Regions from separate parts of the Streptomyces sp. FIT100 genome, predicted to be linked through region 1. Evidence: riboswitches for the same ligand, from Rfam matches in the RefSeq annotation. Region 1 holds a riboswitch; each other region holds the start of a gene.

Region 1 (4,114 bases):
CCACCGTCCGTGCGGAGGCGATGGGCGCGACGACGGTCGGCCGGGACGCGAGCCAGGCGAGGGCGACCGTCGCGACCTCCGCACCCCGGGCCGCGGCGATGTCGTCGAGCGCCGCCAGCACCCGCCGGCCGCGCTCGGTCTCCAGGTGCTGGCCGGCGCGCTGCGCCCGAGCGCTGTCGACCGCCTTCCCTTCCCGGTACTTGCCGGTGAGGAATCCGGAGGCCAGCGCGGCGTAGGGGACGGCGGCGAGGCCGGCCCTGGCGGCCGTGTCCTGGAGCTCGCCCTCGTAGGCGTCACGCGCGACCAGGTTGTAGGGCGGCTGGAGGACGGCGTAGCGGGCCAGGCCCTCGCGCTCCGAGAAGTCCAGCGATGCCTGGAGCCGCTCGGCGGAGAGGTTGGACGCGGCGATGGCGCGGACCTTTCCGTCCTTCACCAGGCGGTCGAGGGCCGTGATGATCTCTTCGACCGGTACGGAGACATCGTCGAAGTGCGTGTAGTACAGGTCGATGTGGTCGGTGCGCAGTCGGCGCAGCGAGTCCTCGGCCGCCGCCTTGATCGTGGCGGCGGAGAGCCCTTTGTGCTGCGGGTGCGCGCCGGCCTTCGTGGCGACGACGACGTCGGCGCGGTTGCCTCGCAGGGCCATCCAGTTGCCGATGACGGTCTCGGATTCGCCGCCCTCGTTGCCGGGGACCCATGCCGAGTACGCGTCGGCGGTGTCCACGAAGTTGCCTCCGGCCGCCGCGTACGCGTCGAGCACGGCGAAGGACTCCGACTCGTCGGCGGTCCAGCCGAAGACATTGCCGCCGAGGGCGAGCGGGAAGACGGACAGATCGGACGAGCCCAGCGGGCGCAGTGACGTCATGCCTGCCCAACGACTCCCTGCCCGCCGAGATTCCGGAATCCGCCCGTCCACTGCCGCCTCACGCAGCGGCCCCGACCTCAACTCCCAAGGCGCCACGAAGCCAAGGAGCCAAGGCTCCAGGGACCCGAGGGTCGGGCTCCAGTGCCCGGCGCCTCAGGGACCCAGAGACGCAAGGACCCAGGGACCAGAGGGCTGGGCAGGACCCAGCGCCTCAGGGAACCCAGGGACTCAGAGACCCAGAGACTCAGATGCTGATGCCCTTGTCCCGCAGCCACGCCGCCGGGTCGATCCCGTCGCCGCCCGCCGTGTGCACCTCCAGGTGCAGATGCGGTCCGGTGACATTGCCGGTGGCGCCGACGCGGCCGATCGTGTCGCCCGTGGTCACCGCCTGTCCGGCGGACACGGTCATCGACGACAGGTGGGCGTACCAGATCTCGGTGCCGTCCTCGAGCTCCAGCACCACGCGGTAGCCGTACGAGCCGGACCAGCCCGCGGACTTGACGGTGCCGCCGTGGACGGCCTTCGCCGGGGTGCCGGTGGGGGCCGCGAAGTCGAGGCCGGTGTGGTAGCCGGAGGACCACATGGACCCGGCCTGCCCGAACGTGGAAGTGATCGTGTACGAGGACGTCGGCAGGGAGTAGCTCGCGGCGAGCTTGGCCAGCCGCTCGGCCTCCGCCTTGCGCGCGGCCTCCTCCTCGGCCTTCCGCTTCGCCTCGGCGGCGGCCTTCTCCGCGGCGGTCTGCTGGGCTCTCGCCTCCGCCGCGGCCTTCTCGGCTGCGGCCTTCTCCGCGGCGGCCTTCGCCTCGGCCTCGGCTTCGGCCCGCTGCTGCTCGGCCTGCTGGAGAATCCGGGCGCGCAGGGCCTCGCCTGCGCCCGCCCCGCTCTGCTCGCTGCTGCTCGCGGACGCCGTGTCGGCGACGGAGAGCGCGGTCAGCGGCGCGTCGTTGCGGTCGCCGTCCTCGTCGTCGGAGTCGTCCGCCACCAGGGAGCCCACGCCGGGCAGGGACTTGGCGTCGGGGAGTTTGTCCGTGATGGTGTCGGGCAGGGAGATGGAGACCGCGGGCTTGTCCTGCGCGGTGGCCATGCCGCCGGCGCCGACCGCGGCGATGACGCCGACTCCGAGGACGGTGGAGCTCCTGGCAAGTCCGTTGCGCTGCTTGACGACGCGGTGCCTGCCGCGGACCGGGCGAACGGTCTCCTCGGTCGGGTTCCATTCCTCCGCCCCGGCGGCCGGGGCCCACGCGTCGGCGGGCATCCACTCGGTGTTGGGGGGATCTTGGAGGGCAGGCTCGTTGGACGCCACGGAGGCGTGCTCCTTTCCTTCCTTCTCGCCTACCGGGTTAGCTGACGGGTTCGGAGCAGGAAGGTCTCCTACGAGCACCGCGAAGTGCCCGATTCACCCCAATTAGTGGTTCCCCGGTTCCCTTTCGGGATTCGGCGCGTGCGCACGGTGCCGTCTCTTGCGACGGCTGGGACGACCGCGCTGCGTTATCGAACGTTAATAGACGCGGGGGTCGTATTCCAAGCCGTTCCGACTGATCGTTAACGACTTTGGCCAGGACTTATCCTTCACAAGCGGGGACAATCGGGCGAGTTGACCCCAGCTCATTCCGGCCAGTACATCTGACGGTGCATCAAATGTTATGCGGAGGGCTCTGCTTCGATTACACAGGGTCGCAAGCATGCCCTCGGGGCGGGTCACGGCACCACCGGCATCGTCCGGCGCCGCTCCGGCTGCCGGTCCCCGGGCCGGCTGACCGCCAGCAGCGCCATGTCGTCCGTCGACCGGCCGCCCGTATGGCGGCGTACGTCGGCCACCAGCGCGTCCAGCAGCTCGTCGGGGCCGGGGAAGATCCGCCCGCCCAGCCGGCCGCCCGGATCGTAGAAGGCGCCCTGCGCGTCACGGGCCTCCGTCAGTCCGTCCGTGTAGAGCAGCAGAGTGGCTCCGGACGGGAACGCGGCCTCGTCCGCGCGGTCCGGCCACGAGCCGAGGTCGCCCATGCCGAGCGGCAGCGCCCGTTCGGCCGGTTCCAGCGTCTCCAGGGCGCCGTCCCCGTACAGCACGTACGGCGGCGGATGGCCGCGGTTGACCACCCGGACGTGCCCGTCCCCGCGCGGGATCTCGGCGAGCACGGCGGTCGTGAAGCCCTCGAACGCGTCCAGCCCGGAGCGCCGTGTGCCCTCCCGCGCGAGCGCCCGGTCCAGCCGCTGCGCGACCCCCTCCAGCGAGGACTCCTGCTCCGCCGCCTCCCGGAACGCGCCCAGCACGACGGCCACCGCCTCGACCGCGTCCAGCCCCTTGCCCCGTACGTCCCCGACCACCAGCCGCACCCCTAACGGGGTGTCCTGCACGGCGAACAGGTCACCGCCGATGGACGCGTCCGCCTGCGCCGCCTCGTACCGCGCCGCGATGTGCAGCCCGCCGATCCGCTCGGCCGGCGAGGGCAGCACCGCCCGCTGGGCGGCCTCCGCGACGACCCGCGCCGAGGCCAGCTGCTCGCCGCTGCGCCGCACGACCTGGTTGATGAAGAGGGCCAGCACGGAGACCGTGAACACGGTCAGCAGCTCCGTCACCGCCGGGATCTCGCTGGTCCTCTCGTTGTACGCGTGCAGCGCGGCCACCGTCCCGACGGCGGCGACGCCCGTCATGAGCGTGTACAGCGGGGAGAAGAAGGGGGCGGCGACCAGGGGCGCGGCGGCGAAGAGGGGGGAGGCGGTGAACGAGGCGGGGGTGCCGAGGTCGAAGAAGACGCCGGCAATGATGATCAGCACGGGCAGCGCCATGACGACCCGGCGGCCACCGTCACGCCGCGGCCCTCGCTCGTCGTCGCCGCCTGCTCGCTGCCCCACCAGTGGTCTCTCCTGCCAGGTCCGCCAGGTCCCGCCCACGGCTGCGGACGGTACCCCGCCCCACTCAGGCTGGCGGCAGCCGCGCCGTGGTGCGACTCGCCGTCGGCCAACCGGGCTAGGTGGTGTCCGCGGTCACCAGGGGGCCCTCCTGGTGACCGGGCGTGAGCGGTGCGCGCCCGCCGGCTCAGTCGTCGCCGCTGCCGCTGCCGGCACCGCCGTCGGTCTCGTCGGCGAGGTTGCGTTCCGCGTACACCTTCATGGCATCACGGACGAAGACCGCTGTCCCCTCGCCGTGCCGGTCGTAGTTCGCCGTGAAGCGCGGGTCGGCGACGTACATCTCGCCGAGCCCGATGATGTACGGCTTCGTCGGCGTGACCGTCACCGACAGCCACTCGATGTGCC
Region 2 (4,114 bases), 3.5 Mb from region 1:
GGCGCCGGATACGACGACTCCGGGCTGCTGCTCCTCGCGCCGGGCGAGTCGTACACCACCCCCGTCTTCGCCGGGCTGTGGACCGACGGGGGCTTCGGTGCGGCGAGCCGCGGCTGGCACGCGTGGCAGCTCGCCCATGTGATCCCGGACGCCGGGAGCTCCCGGCCGGTCCTCTACAACTCCTGGGAGGCCACCGGCTTCGACGTCTCGGAAGGGCAGCAGCGCGCCCTGGCGCAGCGGGCCGCCGGGATGGGGGTCGAGCTCTTCGTCGTGGACGACGCCTGGTTCGGCGGACGCACCAGCGACCGGGCCGGACTCGGCGACTGGACGCCGAACCCGGACCGCTTCCCGCAGGGGCTGAAGCCGCTCGCCGACGAGGTGCACGCGCTCGGGATGCAGTTCGGCATCTGGGTCGAGCCGGAGATGGTCAACGCCGACAGCGATCTCTACCGTGCCCACCCGGACTGGGTCCAGCACCACCCCGGTCGGGCGAGGACGGAGTTCCGCAACCAGCTGGTGCTGAACCTCGCCCGCGAGGATGTGCAGCAGTACCTCTGGGAGCAGCTCGACGCCCTGCTGTCCTCCGCCCCGATCGACTATGTGAAGTGGGACTTCAACCGCTCCTTCACGGATGCCGGCTGGCCGGGGGAGCGCTACCCGCAGAAGCTGTGGGTCGAGCACGTCCACGCCCTGTACGCCCTGCTGGACCGGCTGCGGGCGGCGCACCCGGGGGTGGCCTTCGAGTCCTGCTCGGGCGGCGGCGGCCGGGTCGATCTGGGGATCCTGTCCCGTACCGACCAGGTGTGGACCTCTGACAACACCGATCCGCTCGACCGGCTCGCCATCCAGCACGGCTTCGGGCAGCTGCATCCGGCCAGGGTGATGGCCGCCTGGGTGACCGACTGCCCGAATGCCCAGCTCAACACGAGGGTCACCTCGCTGCGCTTCCGCTTCGTGAGCGCGATGGCCGGGGTGCTCGGGGTCGGCGGCGACCTCATGCGCTGGAGCGAGGACGAGCTGACCGAGGCCCGCGGCTGGGTGGATCTCTACAAGAAGATCAGGCCGGTCGTGCAGCACGGCGAGCTTCACCGGCTGCTGCCGCCGGAGAGCGGCCTCAGTGCGGTGCAGTACCTGCGCGGAGACGAGGTCGTCGCACTCGCCTGGCTCCGGACGAGGCACTACGGGGAGCGGTCGCAGGCCCTGAGGCTGCGCGGGCTCGACCCGGCGGCGGCGTACGAGTGCCTCGACTCGGGGGAGGTGCACCGGGGCGCGGTGCTGATGCATCACGGAATGGACACGGGGCTGCGTGCTGATCTCGACGCGGTGGTGGTGCGCCTGCGCCGGTCGCGGGAGAATGCGGGGGTCTGACCCTTCTGTCCGTAATTGAGGGACTTCGCATAACACGCCCCGATTAAACGGGAGATGAGACCCGGTGCGTGAGCGGAATCATATTCGGGTGGGTCCCTCGCTGTGCGACATCGTCAAATTCCTTTGTCGACTGGGAAGTCGGGGATGCCCGGTCCGTGCGGGGTGACCGGGAAATCCCCGTTGAGACGTCCTGGGTGAATGCCAGGTGAATGAGATGGCTTGTACCCGTCGATTTGCTCGCCTACGGTCGCGGCAATCCGGACGGAACGCCTAATCCTGCCGCCGTCCGGAATATCGCACCCACCCACGTGTGGCAGGAGCGGGGGACCCAGGTAAGAACGCCGGCCCGGAGTCCCGGACGGCTAGGGGTGAAGTCGCGCAGCCGCGCGGCCGGGCAGCTCCAGCCCGAACCCGACAGCTCACCTCGCAGGCGCCGGAGAGGAATTCGCCATGCCCGCAAAGGGTAAGCACCGCCGTCCGAGGACCAGCCCGTTCACGCGCGGATTCGTCGCCGCGGGGACAGGTGGCGCCGCCATCGCACTCCCGTTCATCGGCGCCGCGGGTGCGCACGCCGCGGGGAAGGCCGCGCCCGCGGCCGCCCCTGAGCACGTCGCCGCCGTCAGTGCCGTCACCGCCCAGAAGGCCGCCGGCGTCCCGCACGCGGTCAAGGCGGGCAAGGCCGCCAAGACCTACACGGTCGTCGCCGGCGACCACCTGTCGAAGATCGCCGCCGAGCAGGACATCACCGGCGGCTGGCAGAAGCTGTACGCCGACAACCGCGCGGCCGTAGGCGGGAACCCCTCACTCATCCACCCCGGCCTCGAGCTCGCGATCGGCGCCAAGGCCAAGGCGGCGGCACCGGCCCCGGCGAAGGCCGAGGCCCCGGCCGAGGCGGCCCCGAAGGCCGCCGAGAAGGCCGCTCCCAAGGCCGCCGAGAAGGCCGCGCCGAAGAGCGAGGCCCCGGCGAAGGTCCGGGCCGAGGCTCCCGCCAAGGCCGAGAGCGCGGCTGCTCCCGCCGAGGCTCCGGCCGCCGCCCAGGCCGCCACCGTGCCGGGCAGCCGCCTCGGCTACACCGCCCCCGTCGCCGCGGGCGTCAGCACCGCCTACCGGACCGCCGGCGCCATGTGGTCCAGCGGCTACCACACGGGTGTCGACTTCGCCGCCGCCACCGGTACCTCCATCAAGTCCGTCGGCCCCGGCACCGTCGTCTCGGCCGGCTGGGCCGGCGCCTACGGCAACCAGGTCGTCATCCAGCACGAGGACGGCACCTACTCGCAGTACGCCCATCTCTCCTCCCTCTCCATCGGGGCGGGCGAGAGCGTGACCGGCGGCCAGCAGATCGGCCTCTCCGGCTCGACCGGCAACTCCAGCGGTCCGCACCTGCACTTCGAGATCCGCACCACGCCGAACTACGGCTCGGACATCGACCCGGTGGCCTACCTCCGCTCGCACGGCGTCACGCTCTGATCGGGCACGCTCCGGTCTGACGTCCGGTCCGGTCTGACGTCCGGCCCGTTCCGGCCCGTTCCGGCACGATCCGGTCCGATCGCGGGCGGTCCCACCTGACGCGGCGTCAACGCCGTCCGCCGCCCCCTGTCCTGACGCAGGGGGCGGCGGACGTCTGTGCGGCGCGCCCCGGCGACGTATTCCCGAATCGCGCAAAACTGACCGGGTGGTCTATGTCACGCCTCGTCAACCCCTCCCTACGGTGGCGTAGGTCACTTCACGAGGTGAATGATGTCTCGACGTGGCAGACGATTCGCGATCAAGAACAAAGGGTGTCTTCACGTCGTACGCGGCGATCGGTGACAGCTTCACCGAGGGGGTCGGGGACCCCGGTCCCGGGGGGCGGTTCGTGGGCTGGGCGGACCGGCTCGCGGTCCTGCTCGACGACCGCGTACCGGAACACAGCTTCCGCTACGCCAATCTCGCCGTGCGCGGCAGGCTCCTCGACCAGATCGTGGAGGAACAGGTGCCCCGGGCGCGGGAACTCACCCCCGACCTGGTGACGTTCTGCGCCGGCGGCAACGACATCATCCGGCCCGGCGCCGATCCCGACCACGTCGCCGAGCGCTTCGAGCGGGCGGTCGCCGACCTCACCTCCGTGGTCGGCACCGTCATGGTGACCACCGGCTTCGACACCCGTGGCGTGCCGGTGCTCCGCCATCTGCGCGGCAGGATCGCCACGTACACCGCGCATGTGCGCTCCATCGCCGACCGCTACGACTGCCCGGTCCTCGACCTCTGGTCCCTCAAGTCCGTCCAGGACAGGCGCGCCTGGGACGACGACCGGCTGCACCTCTCGCCCGAGGGCCACACCCGCGTCGCGCTGCGCGCCGCCCAGGTGCTCGGCATCGGGGTGCCTGCCGACCCCGACCAGCCCTGGCCGCCCCTGCCGCCGCGCGGCACGCTGGAGGTCCGGCGCGATGACATCCACTGGGCGCGCGAGTACCTCGTCCCGTGGATCGGGCGGCGGCTGCGGGGCGAGTCGTCCGGCGATCACGTCGAACCGAAGCGTCCGGACCTGCTGCCGCTCTGAGGATCCACCGCGACGGCGGGGATCCGCGTCAGACCTGAGCCGCCGCCAGCTCACCCGGTCCGATCAGCGCCGAACCGCCCCGGCCCGTACAGGCGTAGGCCCCGGCCACCGCGCCCAGTCGGGCGCAGTCCTCCGCGGCGCGGCCGGCCAGCCGGCCGTAGAGGAAGCCGCAGACGAACGCGTCCCCGGCGCCGTTGGAGTCCACCA
Region 3 (4,114 bases), 2.4 Mb from region 1:
AGACCGTGGAGCGCATCGACTCCGCGGCCGTGCGCGCCTTCTACGAGGCCCACATCCGGCCCGCCACCGCCACCGCCGTCATCGTCGGCGACCTCACCGGTGTCGACGTGGACACCGTGCTGGCCGACACCCTCGGCGACTGGTCCGGCGGCGCCGCCCAGCGCCGCCCCGCGCCGCCGATCACCGCCGACGACACGGGCCGCGTCGTCATCGTCGACCGCCCCGGCGCGGTCCAGACGCAGCTGCTCATCGGGCGTATCGGCCCGGACCGCCACGACCGCGTCTGGCCGGCCCAGGTCCTCGGCACGTACTGCCTGGGCGGCACCCTCACCTCCCGCCTGGACCGTGTCCTGCGCGAGGAGAAGGGCTACACGTACGGGGTCCGGGCCTTCGGCCAGGTCCTGCGCTCCGCTGCGCCTTCTTCCCCGGGAGGGGCTACGGGCGCGGCGATGCTCGCCATCAGCGGCTCCGTCGACACCCCGAACACGGGGCCGGCTCTGGACGACCTGTGGAAGGTGCTGCGCACCCTCGCGGCGGAGGGTCTGACGGACGCCGAGCGCGATGTCGCCGTGCAGAACCTGGTGGGCGTGGCCCCGCTCAAGTACGAGACGGCGGCGTCCGTCGCGGGCACGCTGGCCGACCAGGTCGAGCAGCACCTCCCGGACGACTTCCAGGCGGAGCTCTACGCCCGGCTGGCCGAGACCGGCACCGTCGAGGCGACGGCCGCGGCCGTCAACGCCTTCCCGGTGGACCGGCTCGTCACCGTCCTCGTCGGTGACGCCTCCCAGATCGCGGAGCCGGTGCGGGCGCTCGGCATCGGACAAGTGACGGTCGTCACGGGCTGATTGTCCGAGGAGTGGATCCCGGCTGACCGGGGAGCGGCTCCCGAGCAGAGGGAAGGGCCCCGTTGGCGGTGCGCCAACGGGGCCCTTCCGTATGTCCGTTTTGTTGGCGAGACGGCGTGTCTGCCCTGTGGCATGAACAACAATTCCGGGTGTCCGTTTGGTGATTGAAAGATGACCGGCTTAGCGTCATCTGCGCTGTCCGCCGGTTGCACCAGCCGCGCCCGCGGCATCGGGCAGCCATCGCCGAGTCCCCGTCGGGCGCGAGCCTGGGGAACCGGGGACCCACATGTCCCCCTTGGGGTGAATCGGACGCCTTCGTCTGTGCGGAGGGGCCCGTAGGAGACCTTCCTGCTCCGAACCCGTCAGCTAACCCGGTAGGCGAGAAGGAAGGAAAGGATCAGCCTCTTCATGGCGTTCACCCGTGCCACCGGGAAGCATCGTGGTCCGAGCCGGCTGGCGCGCAAGCGCGCGGGCATCGCCGGAGCGGCGGCCATCGCCACCACCGGCGTCATCGGAACCCTCGCCTCCCCGGCGCTCGCCGCCGACACGGACACCTTCGCCGTCGAGGACACCGGCCTGCTCCAGGCCGTCGTCGCCGACGACACCACCCTCGCCGACCGGATCGACGCCCAGGCCGACGCCCAGCAGCAGGAGGCCGATCTGGCCGCCGCCCGCGCCAAGGCCGAGGCCGAGGCGAAGCGCAAGGCGGAGGCCCGCGCCAAGGCGGCGCGTGCCGCCAAGGAGCGCGCCGCCCGTGAGGCCGAGCGCAAGCGCCTGATGTCCTACACGCTCCCGGTCGCCGGCTCCTACGTCTCCACGGGTTACCAGGCCGGCGGCGCCGTCTGGTCCTCCGGTACCCACACCGGTGTCGACTTCCACGCCGCCTCCGGGACCCCGGTCGTCGCCGTCGGCATGGGCGAGGTCGTGGAGGCCGGCTGGGGCGGTGCGTACGGCAACAACATCGTGATCCGTATGAAGGACGGCACGTACACCCAGTACGGCCACCTGTCCTCCATCGGCGTCTCGGTCGGCCAGACCGTCACCCCGGGCCAGCGGATCGGACTCTCCGGGGCGACCGGCAACACGACCGGACCGCACCTCCACTTCGAGGCCCGCACGAGCCCCGAATACGGCTCGGACATCGACCCGGTCGCGTACCTGCGCGGCCACGGCGTCAGGGTCTGACGGCCGCTCCGGGCGGCACTGACACCAGCGGGGCCCCGGGTCCGGTCACGCCGACCGGACCCGGGGCCTTCGCCTTCGGTCCACCCCGGGGCCTTCTCCTTCGTCGTCTTCCGGCCAAAAGATATCCATGCATTACCGTGAACCGCCGTAGACCATCGGAAATTCCGGTCCGCTGCAATAGAGTCACCGAACAGACAACCCTTCGGCTGGGTTTCGCGCGGATAAAAGGCGGAGGTTCGGTATGCGCATTCCTGCGCGCTCGGTATGCACGGCGATCCGCGACGACATCGTCTCCGGCGTCTTCGAGCGCGGCAGCCGGCTCACCGAGGAGCAGCTGGCGCGCCGCTACGGCGTCTCGCGTGTCCCGGTGCGCGAAGCGCTGCGCACCCTGGAGTCGGAGGGGTTCGTCACCACCCGGCGGCATGCCGGCGCGTGTGTGGCCGAGCCCACCGAGCAGGAGGCGGCCGACCTGCTGGAGATCCGGCTGCTGCTGGAGCCCCTCGGCGCCGCACGCGCTGCCCAGCGACGCACGGACGCGCATCTCAAGGTCCTGCGTGGCCTGGTCAGACTGGGTCAGGAGCGGGCCCGGCGCGGCCAGGGCGAGGATCTGCGCTCGCTGGGCGGCTGGTTCCACGAGACGCTCGCGCAGGCGTCCGGCAGCCCAGGACTGATCGCGCTGCTCACCCAGCTCCGCCACAAGATCGCATGGATGTACACCGTCGAGGCGCCCGCCCAGCCGGTCGAGTCCTGGGGCGAGCACGGCGCCATCGTGGACGCGGTCGCGCGGGGCGACGTGGAGCGGGCACGGGCGCTCACCACCCTGCACGCGGAGCGCACGACGGCGGCGCACCGGCTGCGAATTGCGCCGCAGAGGGCCGTGAGGACTTCGCAACATGCCGTAAACACGGCGAGCGTCCGCTATTAACAAAGGCGCCGTATACAAAGGTCGGCGCTTTTGTTTCTTCGTTTTCCCGGGGCTTTTGCCGAGCGCATAGGGACGAGCGCATAGGGACGAGCGCATACGGACGAGCGTGTACCGCCGAGCGCATACGACGGAGCCGCGGTCACCGGTGAATTCCGGTGCCGCGGCTCAGTCGTGTGCATGCCTTGGCCGGCCGATGGCCGGGCGACCGTCTCAGACGGTCTCGGGAAGCTCCTCAAGACCCTCGGCGACCAGCTTCGCCAGACGGTCGAGAGCGGCTTCGGCGCCGTCCGCGTCCGAGGCGAGGACGATCTCCTCGCCGCCCTCCGCGCCGAGGCCGAGCACCGCGAGCATCGAGGCGGCGTTCACCGGGGTGCCGTCGGCCTTGGCGATCGTGACGGGAACGCCGGAGGCCGTGGCGGCACGGACGAAGATGGAGGCGGGGCGGGCGTGGAGGCCCTCGGCCCAGCCGACATTGACGCGGCGCTCAGCCATGGTGATGCCCTTCAAGTGCTAGGGGTTGTCTAGACCATTGTGTCATGTGTTGCGGAGTGCTCGTACCGGCCTACGGCCGTGCCGCGAATCCGTGGACCCAGCGTGCACCTGCACTTCGGGCTTCGCGACCCGTGTCCGGGTCGTAACCTTGCCCCATGCAGACCCCGTCGGACCACGCGTACCCCGACCACTGGGAAGCAGACGTGGTGCTGCGCGACGGCGGCACGGCCCGGATCAGGCCCATCACCACCGAGGACGCCGAGCGGCTCGTCAGCTTCTACGAGCAGGTCTCCGACGAGTCCAAGTACTACCGCTTCTTCGCGCCGTACCCGCGGCTCTCCGCGAAGGACGTGCACCGCTTCACGCACCACGACTACGTGGACCGGGTGGGGCTCGCGGTGACGGTCGGCGGGGAGTTCATCGCGACCGTGCGCTACGACCGGATCGACGGCACCGGAAGGGCGGCGTCCGCGCCCGCGGACGAGGCGGAGGTCGCCTTCCTGGTGCAGGACGCGCACCAGGGGAGAGGTGTGGCGTCCACACTGCTCGAGCACATCGCGGCGGTCGCGCGGGAGCGGGGGATCAGGCGGTTCGCGGCGGAGGTGCTGCCCGCCAACAGCAAGATGATCAAGGTCTTCACGGACGCCGGATACACCCAGCGGCGCAG
Region 4 (4,114 bases), 1.1 Mb from region 1:
CCGCCGCCGGATCCATCGGCGTGGTGGCCGACCGTTCCGCCCTGCTGCCGGCGGCGGTGGGGAGTCGGTCACCTGGGGGAGGACGCTAAACCTGCCGGGCGGGGCGAGGCGCCACCATGACCGTTATTGGCGGGAGTCGGACCGCCGGGGTCGCTTTCGGACCGTGCGGCTAGGCTCCGGTGCCATGGACGTACTCATCAATGTCTTTGTCGCCCTGCACATCATCGGTATCGCGGCGCTGCTCGGCGGCTTCCTGACCCAGATGAAGTCGATGGGCGAGGGAACGGCGCGCTTCACGCCCGCGATGCTGCACGGTGCGCTGACCATGCTGGTCACGGGCGTGGCGCTGGTGGGGCTCAACCAGGCCGACGACCAGGCGGTGAACAACCTGAAGGTCGGGATCAAGCTGGCGGTGCTGGTGGTGATCCTCGCCCTGGTCTACGTCAAGCGGGACGAGGAGACGGTGGGCAAGGGCGCGTTCGCGGCGGTGGGCGGCCTGACGCTGGCGAACATTTTCATTGCGACGTTGTGGACGTGACGTCCGGCCGGGGGGCCGGAGGTTGTCCCCCGGGAATTGCAGCATTGCGACGTTGTGGACGTGACACCGGGCCGGGGGTCCGGGGGTTGTCCCCCGGGAATTGCAGCATCGCGACGTTGTGGACGTGACACCCGGCCGGGAACGTGACCGAGCCCGTCCGGAGACGTGACTGACCCCCGGCCGCCCGCGGCCGGGGGTCAGTCACGCGTCTCGCGCACGACAGGGCGTCAGGCCGGTCGGACGCTCCCGTAGATCGGCATGTAGTAGATCGACTCCTCGCGGACGTTCGTGCCCGGCTTCGGCGCGTGGATCATCTTGCCGTCGCCTATGTAGATGCCGACGTGGCTGATGTCGTCGTAGAAGAAGACCAGGTCACCGGGGAGCAGGTCCGCCGTGGCGACGCGCGTGCCGACCTCGACCTGGTCCCACGTGGTGCGGGGCAGCTCGACGCCGGCCTCCTTCCACGCGGCCTGGGTGAGGCCGGAGCAGTCGAACGAGCTGGGCCCGGTCGCGCCCCAGACGTACGGCTTGCCGATCTGGGCGCGGGCGAAGGCGAGGACCTTCTCGGCCTTGGCGGCGTAGGTGCCGGAGCCGGTCGAGCTGCCCGTGCCGGTACCGGTACCCGTACCCGAACCGGTCCCGGTCCCGGCGCTTTCCTCCTGCTGCGCCTGCTCCTGTGCCCGGCGCTCGGCCTCCGCCTCCGCCTCGGCCTTGGCTTTCGCCTCCGCCTCGGCTCTGGCCCTCTCCTCGGCCTTGCGGCGGGCCTCTTCGGCCTTCTTGCGCTCCAGCTCCGCGAGCCGCGCCTTCTCCTCGGCCGTCAGCTCCGCCAGCAGCGTCCGCGCCTCGGCGAGCTTGTTCTGGACGGCTTCCTTGCTGGTGCGCAGCGACTGCTGCGAGGCGGTCAGCGTCTCCAGGCTCTCCGTCGCCTTGGCGCGCTGCTTCGCGGCCGCCGCCTGCTGCTTCTCGAAGTCGGCGACGGCGCCCCGCTGCTCGTCGGAGAGCCGGTCCATCAGATGGGTCTGGTCGAAGTACGCCTGCGGGCTGTCGGCGAAGAGCAGCGCCGCGGTCGGCGTGACCGCACCGGTCCGGTACTGCGCCGCCGCGTACGAACCGAGCGTGCGGCGCGCCTCGTTCAGCGACTCGGTGCGCTTGGCGACGTCGTCGAGGATCTGGCCCACCTCGCGGCGCTGCTGCGCGGTCTCCTCTTTGGCCTTGTTGTACTGCTGGGTCGCACTGCCCGCCTGCCGGTAGAGGTCGTCGACCTTCTTCTGGACCTCTTCGACGCTGGGCCGCGGCTCGGCCTGGGCGCTCTGGGTGGAGAGGAGGGTCATGCCCGCGAGGGCGGCCGTCGTGAACCCGACGGCGGGGGATTTCGTACGGGGACGTGTACGGGTACGGGTCTTGCGATGCGACGCCAAGGCCGCCATCTCCTTCCGTCGACCGCCTACCGGGTTAGCTGTCGGGTTCGGACGGAACGGAAGGCTGTCCTACGGGCCGAGTTGACTTTGGCCCGATTCACCCCAGTTGCGCATGGTGGGTCCCCGGTTCCGAACTTCCTTGCGGAAAGTCCGGATTCGGCGTGGGCTGCCCGATCGGCGTTGGTCGCCAAGGGGGTTCGGGCCGCCTGGGCGTGCACGCTAGCCAAAGTGTGGGGCCCATGTGAAGGACGATGCGCGATATGTCCGATACATTTTCGTGACCTTAGCGTGCCGTGGTCGTTGCGCCACGCAGCGTGCCCGGCCGGAAGCGGCCGCACGGCCGGCTGGGCAGCAGGCCGGACAGGGGTCGGACGGCGGACCGGACGGCGGACCGGACGGCGGACCGGGCGGCAGGCCGGACCGCGGACCGGTCGCGGCGGGAGGGGACCTGTTGTCGCCAAGGCGGCGGCGGAGTGTCAGTGCGGCGGCCTAGACTCGTAAAGCGATGAGCAGCCTCTTTGACGACAGCTTCCTGGCGGACCTCCGGCGCACCTCGGGACCGGAGGAGCCCCCGCCGCCCGAGCACGACGAGCTCCACGAGCCGGACGAGCACGGGCCCCGCGAGGAGGTCCCGCACGACCTCTTCGAGGGGAAGTTCGACGTGCCCCCGGCCCGGGACGCCTACTACCGGGACGGAGCGCACCGCCCCGCCGTGGACCCGGCCGCACTGCTCGACGGCCTGAACGAGCAGCAGCGCGCCGCCGTCGTCCACACCGGCTCGCCCCTGCTCATCGTGGCCGGCGCCGGCTCCGGCAAGACCCGGGTGCTGACCCACCGGATCGCCCATCTGCTGGCGACCCGCCACGTCCACCCCGGTCAGATACTGGCGATCACGTTCACCAACAAGGCCGCGGGCGAGATGAAGGAGCGCGTCGAGCACCTCGTCGGCCCGCGCGCCAACGCCATGTGGGTCTCCACCTTCCACAGCGCCTGCGTCCGCATCCTGCGCAGGGAGAGCAAGAGGCTCGGCTTCACGTCGTCCTTCTCGATCTACGACGCCGCCGACTCGAAGCGGCTCATGGCCCTCGTCTGCCGCGACCTCGACCTCGATCCGAAGCGCTACCCCCCGAAGTCGTTCAGCGCCAAGATCTCGAACCTGAAGAACGAGCTGATCGACGAGGAGACCTTCGCCGACCAGGCCGCCGACGGGTTCGAGAAGACGCTGGCAGAGGCGTACCGGATGTACCAGGCGCGGCTGCGCGAGGCCAACGCGCTGGACTTCGACGACATCATCATGACCGCGGTCCATCTGCTCCAGGCGTTCCCGGACGTTGCCGAGCACTACCGGCGCCGGTTCCGCCACGTCCTGGTCGACGAGTACCAGGACACCAACCACGCGCAGTACACGCTGGTGCGCGAGCTGGTCGGCCCCGGGTACGAGGACCTCGGCCCGGCCGAGCTGTGCGTCGTGGGCGACGCCGACCAGTCGATCTACGCCTTCCGCGGCGCCACGATCCGCAACATCCTCCAGTTCGAGGAGGACTACCCGGAGGCTACGACGATCCTGCTGGAGCAGAACTACCGCTCGACGCAGACGATCCTGTCGGCCGCCAATGCGGTGATCGAGCGCAACGAGAGCCGCCGCCCCAAGAACCTGTGGACGAACGCGGGCGCAGGCGCCCAGATCACCGGCTACGTCGCGGACACCGAGCACGACGAGGCCCAGTTCGTCGCCGACGAGATCGACCGGCTGACGGACGCGGGCGAGGCCAAGGCCGGCGACGTCGCGGTCTTCTACCGGACGAACGCCCAGTCCCGCGTCTTCGAAGAGATCTTCATCCGCGTCGGCCTGCCCTACAAGGTCGTCGGCGGCGTGCGCTTCTACGAGCGCAAGGAGGTCCGGGACGTCCTCGCCTACCTGCGCGTCCTCGCCAACCCCGAGGACAACGTCCCGCTGCGCCGCATCCTCAATGTGCCCAAGCGCGGCATCGGCGAGCGCGCCGAGGCGATGGTCGACGCGCTGGCGCTGCGCGAGAAGATCACCTTCCCGCAGGCGCTGCGCCGCGTGGACGAGGCGTACGGCATGGCGGCCCGCTCCGCGAACGCCGTGAAGCGGTTCAACACGCTGATGGAGGAGCTCGGCACGATCGTCGAGTCC

What was found. A riboswitch is a leader RNA that binds a small molecule or an ion and turns the genes downstream of it on or off. The one in region 1 is predicted to bind cyclic di-AMP.
Positions count from the first base shown of each region.
Region 2: linked by a shared signal. The riboswitch ahead of KK483_RS32200 (LysM peptidoglycan-binding domain-containing M23 family metallopeptidase) and the one ahead of KK483_RS16355 (M23 family metallopeptidase) in region 1 are both predicted to bind cyclic di-AMP.
Region 3: linked by a shared signal. The riboswitch ahead of KK483_RS27215 (M23 family metallopeptidase) and the one ahead of KK483_RS16355 (M23 family metallopeptidase) in region 1 are both predicted to bind cyclic di-AMP.
Region 4: linked by a shared signal. The riboswitch ahead of KK483_RS21895 (C40 family peptidase) and the one ahead of KK483_RS16355 (M23 family metallopeptidase) in region 1 are both predicted to bind cyclic di-AMP.

Region 1 covers NZ_CP075715.1:3,685,313-3,689,426, forward strand. The annotation lists gene KK483_RS16350 (aldo/keto reductase) at 1-862, opposite strand, end outside; gene KK483_RS16355 (M23 family metallopeptidase) at 1,107-2,165, opposite strand; cyclic di-AMP (ydaO/yuaA leader) riboswitch at 2,177-2,312, opposite strand; gene KK483_RS16360 (PP2C family protein-serine/threonine phosphatase) at 2,561-3,646, opposite strand; gene KK483_RS16365 (MerR family transcriptional regulator) at 3,897-4,114, opposite strand, start outside.
Region 2 covers NZ_CP075715.1:7,213,097-7,217,210, forward strand. The annotation lists gene KK483_RS32195 (alpha-galactosidase) at 1-1,368, shown strand, start outside; cyclic di-AMP (ydaO/yuaA leader) riboswitch at 1,660-1,814, shown strand; gene KK483_RS32200 (LysM peptidoglycan-binding domain-containing M23 family metallopeptidase) at 1,819-2,835, shown strand; gene KK483_RS32205 (SGNH/GDSL hydrolase family protein) at 3,116-3,907, shown strand; gene KK483_RS32210 (carbohydrate kinase family protein) at 3,936-4,114, opposite strand, start outside.
Region 3 covers NZ_CP075715.1:6,041,129-6,045,242, forward strand. The annotation lists gene KK483_RS27210 (pitrilysin family protein) at 1-845, shown strand, start outside; cyclic di-AMP (ydaO/yuaA leader) riboswitch at 1,077-1,241, shown strand; gene KK483_RS27215 (M23 family metallopeptidase) at 1,254-2,030, shown strand; gene KK483_RS27220 (GntR family transcriptional regulator) at 2,272-2,955, shown strand; gene KK483_RS27225 (HPr family phosphocarrier protein) at 3,166-3,447, opposite strand; gene KK483_RS27230 (bifunctional GNAT family N-acetyltransferase/acetate--CoA ligase family protein) at 3,603-4,114, shown strand, end outside.
Region 4 covers NZ_CP075715.1:4,822,826-4,826,939, forward strand. The annotation lists gene KK483_RS21890 (hypothetical protein) at 185-538, shown strand; gene KK483_RS21895 (C40 family peptidase) at 766-1,965, opposite strand; cyclic di-AMP (ydaO/yuaA leader) riboswitch at 1,964-2,128, opposite strand; gene pcrA (DNA helicase PcrA) at 2,462-4,114, shown strand, end outside.